Regions from separate parts of the Dorea acetigenes genome, predicted to be linked through region 2. Evidence: predicted binding sites of a transcription regulator. Region 2 holds the regulator's gene; the other holds the start of a gene.
The links. The regulator HrcA, encoded in region 2, represses chaperone genes, less so after heat shock. The targets are predictions, from matches to a motif close to TGTTAGCACTCNNNNNNNNNGAGTGCTAACA.
Positions count from the first base shown of each region.

Region 1: OCV99_RS04140 (co-chaperone GroES) is a predicted target of HrcA. The motif match lies at 1,048-1,078, and genes of this name have one in related genera.

Region 1 is NZ_JAOQJU010000002.1:340,083-342,490, forward strand. It holds gene groL (chaperonin GroEL) at 1-690, opposite strand, end outside; gene OCV99_RS04140 (co-chaperone GroES) at 729-1,016, opposite strand; gene OCV99_RS04145 (hypothetical protein) at 1,131-1,436, opposite strand; gene codY (GTP-sensing pleiotropic transcriptional regulator CodY) at 1,490-2,272, opposite strand; gene topA (type I DNA topoisomerase) at 2,349-2,408, opposite strand, start outside.
Region 2 is NZ_JAOQJU010000007.1:107,033-109,440, forward strand. It holds gene grpE (nucleotide exchange factor GrpE) at 39-704, opposite strand; gene hrcA (heat-inducible transcriptional repressor HrcA) at 740-1,783, opposite strand; gene OCV99_RS08235 (transposase) at 1,990-2,408, opposite strand, start outside.

The DNA.
Region 1 (2,408 bases), on a different contig from region 2:
TTCCTGGATATTAGAAATTTTCTTATCTGTAATCAAAATATATGGATCATCTAAGTTTGCTTCCATCTTATCCATATCCGTTGCCATATAAGCGGAGAGATAACCGCGGTCAAACTGCATACCTTCTACCAGATCAAGCTCTGTCTGCATTGTCTTGGATTCTTCAATTGTGATAACACCATCGTTAGACACCTTCTCCATAGCGTCCGCTACCATCTCTCCTACGCTGTCATCACCGGAAGATACTGCCGCAACTCTGGCAATCTGCTCTCTGCCCGTTACTTTGCTTGACATCTTCTTAATCGCTTCCACGGTTGCATCCGTAGCCTTCTTCATACCTTTACGAAGAACAATTGGATTTGCACCGGCGGCCAGATTCTTCATTCCTTCGTGCACCATAGCCTGTGCAAGCACAGTAGCTGTCGTAGTACCGTCTCCTGCTACATCATTGGTCTTGGAAGCCACTTCACGAATTAACTGTGCTCCCATATTTTCAAATGCATCTTCCAATTCAATCTCTTTTGCAATAGTAACACCATCATTTGTAATCAGCGGTGCGCCAAATGATTTATCAAGAACCACATTACGTCCTTTTGGTCCAAGTGTTACTCTTACTGTATCAGCCAGCTGATTTACTCCTGCCTCAAGAGCTGCCCTGGCTTCATCTCCGTATTTAATTTCCTTTGCCATAATAAGATTACCTCCTTAATTTCTTTACCGATTCTTCTCTATTCTTCAACAATTGCAAGAATATCACTCTGTCTTACAATGATATAGGTCTCGTCATCTGCTTCTACTTCTGTTCCTGCATATTTTGAAAAAATAACCTTCTGTCCTTTTTCCACATTCATCTCTATCTCTTTTCCATCAACAATTCCACCAGGTCCGACAGCAATAATTTCTGCCTGCTGCGGTTTCTCTTTTGTCTGCCCTGGTAATACAATTCCGGATTTTGTAGTCTCTTCAGCCTCCAACTGTTTTAACACGACTCTGTCTCCCAATGGTACTAATTTCATATCTGGTTCCTCCTTTTAATAATATCTATTTTGTTAGCACTCATAAAAAGAGAGTGCTAAAAAACTCTAGATATAAAATAGCACTCTCAATTTACTTTGTCAACACCCTTTGTTTTAGTTTAGATTATTTTTATAAAATCCATTTTCTATCCGGAACCGGAGATGATTTCCTTTTTTATTTATATATCTCTCCAAAACCCTGCCCAGACATATCGTCACTCCTTCCGCTCCCCGGATTCTGCATTCGTATTCAGCATCCAGAGAGATTTCGGGAAGCTGTGCATTATTCAGGAGAAGGCAGATCTCATCATCATTTTCGTTATATTTTTTTATCTTGCAGTCAAAAACTTTTCTGCTGAGTTCTTCATCCATAAGAAATGCCTTTTTTTCTCGTAATTCTACTGAACATCCTTCATGCATCTTCCGCTCTCCTTTCAAAAAGAAGGGCATCCTTACGATGCCCTTTCTACGATTTATTTTTTGCGTTCTTCTTTGATCTTATCCAACTCTGTAAATACGTAGTCATTTACCACTTTAATATATGTTCCCTTCATACCGGAAGACCTGGACTCAATCACACCGGCACTCTCAAACTTACGGAGCGCATTAACAATAACCGAACGGGTAATTCCCACTCTGTCCGCAATCTTACTTGCTACCAAAATTCCTTCTGTACCTTCCAGTTCATCAAAAATGTGGATGATCGCTTCCAGTTCAGAGAAAGAAAGCGTGCTGATAGCAGACTGGACAATATGTTCCTTCCTTGTCTCTTCCGCATTTTCCTCATTTACAGAGCGAAGCATCTCAAGCCCTACTACCGTTGTTCCATATTCACTTAAAATAATATCGTCAATTTCATATCCGGCTTCTTCTTTGTAAATAAATAATGTACCCAGCCTCTCTCCTGCAATATCTATCGGAGTAATAATTGCCTGATAGCCTTTCACCGTTTCCGGTGAAAACCCAAGGGTCTCCAGATTAACATTCTCTTTTGTTGACAAAATCCCAAGAAGCCGCTCATTCAACATTTCATCAATATGAATCCCTACTTCTCCGCCAATCAATTCGTGAATCGGTCTAACCCTATCGCACTTACTGATACCCAGCACTTTCCCCTTTTTGCTGACCACTAATACATTAGAATCCAGAATTTCCGTTAATACCGCACAAATATCATTAAAAACCACTTTGCTGGAATTGTTATTGTGAAGTAATTTGTTGATTTTCCTAGTTTTATCTAATAACTGTACGCTCATTTTCTATTCCTCCATTTTTAATTGTTATATTATCATACAATTCTAACAATTTCAATAGATTTTCACTTTTTTTCATTTATTTAACAAAAACATAGCCGCACTGCGCATCCCCGCATACTAACTTATTGCCCTTCAT
Region 2 (2,408 bases):
GATTCTATTCCTCCTATAATGAATTTAAATTACCAATATTAATTCGCAACCTTGACCATACTGTGTCTCACTACGGAGTCACGATACATATATCCTTTTTGGAATTCTTCGGCTACGATATTTTCCCCGAAGCTCTCATCTTCCACATGCATAACTGCATTGTGGAAATCAGGATTAAATTCCTGACCGACAGCCTCTATGGGCTTTACGCCTGCCTCTTCCAGTGTCGTCATAAGCTGCTTATAAACCTTCTCCATTCCCTGAACGAATGGATTTTCTTTTTCTTCTCCGGCCACCGCTGCAAGCCCTCTCTCAAAATTGTCTACAACCGGAAGAATCTTTTCTATGATATCTTTCGCCCCTACTTCGTACATCTGGGACTTCTCCCTTTCTGTACGCTTGCGGAAGTTATCAAACTCTGCCATCTGACGGGTAAGTTTATCCGTCAGCTCTTCTATTTTCTCATCTTTCTTATCTTTTTTATTCTTTTTCCCGAAAAACTTGTTCTTTTTCTGTCCATCCTCTGACGGTTCTTCCTCAGAACCATCCTCAGGCTCCTGTCCGTCCTCCGGGACATCCTCTGCCGTCTCTGCGCCAGTCTCTTCCTCAGCCGGAGTCTTCTCAGCATTTTCCTGCTGCGCTGCTTTCTTCGCCTCTTCGACGGCTTCTTTCACCATCTCTTCCTGACTCTTCTCCTGATTCATTTCCTGATTTTTATCCAAGGGTCCTTCCACCTTTCTTACACTTTTTTATGGAAAATCGCATCCAGCTCATTCTGCAAATGCTTCAGCGATTTTAATACATGTTCATAATCCATCCGCTTCGGTCCGATAATACCAATTGTTCCCTTCATACCATCTCCCAATTCATAAGTTGCAGTTACAACGCTGCAGTCTTTCATGGTCTGAACCGGTGTCTCATCTCCGATATATACCTGAATTCCGGTATTCTCTTCCTGTGACAGTGTCTGTGTCACCAGTTCGGTAAGCTGCTGCTTCTCTTCAAATGCACTGATGATTTCCTGCGCACTCTGCTTATCCGAAAGTTCCGGATATTTGAAAATATTGGTCGCCCCGCTGGTGTAGATCTGCATATCCTCGTCGATCTGGATAGCATCAGCCACAGCATCCAACACATTACTAATTACCTTACTGTGAATCCCTGCCTGCTCCTTCAGCCTTGCAATCAGCCCCAGATTAATCTCTTCTATGGACATACCATTAAGTGTGGTATTCAGCAACATATTCAGCTTGAGAAGATTTTCACTGCTAAGCTCTTCGCCTACGGTAATGATTTTGTTCTTAATCACATTGCCTCCCAGCACGATCACTGCAATAATCTGCTCTTCATCAACCTGTGAAAGCTGAATAAACTTAATCTTATTAGCACTGTTCATGGGAGTCGAAATCATTGTAGCATAATTGGTGTTGTTCGCGAGAACCTTTGCTGCCTGCTTCAGAAGAAGTTCCATCTTATCTGCCTTCTCAAGCATCTGTTCCTGCATCTCATTGAGCTCCTGCTCCTTCTCCTCCATCAGCATATCTACATATAACCGGTAACCTTTGTCAGAAGGAATCCGCCCTGCGGATGTGTGAGGCTGTAGAATATAGCCAAGCTCTTCCAGATCCGCCATCTCATTTCTGATGGTAGCAGAACTCAGATTCAAATCCGTATATTTGGAAATGGTTCTTGAACCTACCGGCTCGCCTGTTTCCAAATATGTCTGGATGATTGCGTGTAATATTTTCATCTTTCTCTCACCCAGCTGGTCTTTCGCCTGCATCTCTTCGCCTCCTTCTTCTTTCTGTTAGCACTCATTTAATCCGAGTGCTAATCTTTACGACTATTAATTTAGCACTACTGCTTTCATTTGTCAACACTGTTTATATTTTTTTTATTTTGTTAATTGGGGACGTAGTAAAGCGACGCTTTACTACGTCCCCAATTAACATTTGTGGTGTACCCAACTGTCATTTCCCCTGTACCTATCTATCCACTATCCACTTTATTATAAACATCCGTACACAATTTTTCTGCTCTTCGTACACCTATTTTTAATTTCTCGCACAATCTTTTTATGTACTCTTTCCTGTTTTCCTTTTCTTCAAATACCTGATGCAATAACGTCAGCTTCTTTTCTTCATATAACTTTTCTGCAATATATAATGCAAGCTCCATATATTGCAATTTCACATCATCCGAATAATCTAAAAATAATTCTGTTTGCCGTATTCTATGAAAATCTTCAAACTCAGAATAATCACGAAAATGTTCTTTATATATACGAATTGCTTTTGAATCCAATATGCCTGTCGTTTCTGTCATATAATCTGCCATACTGCTATATTTATAGCGCACCGGATTTTTTACCATATTAGCTTTCACAGGATTCAGATGAATATATCTTA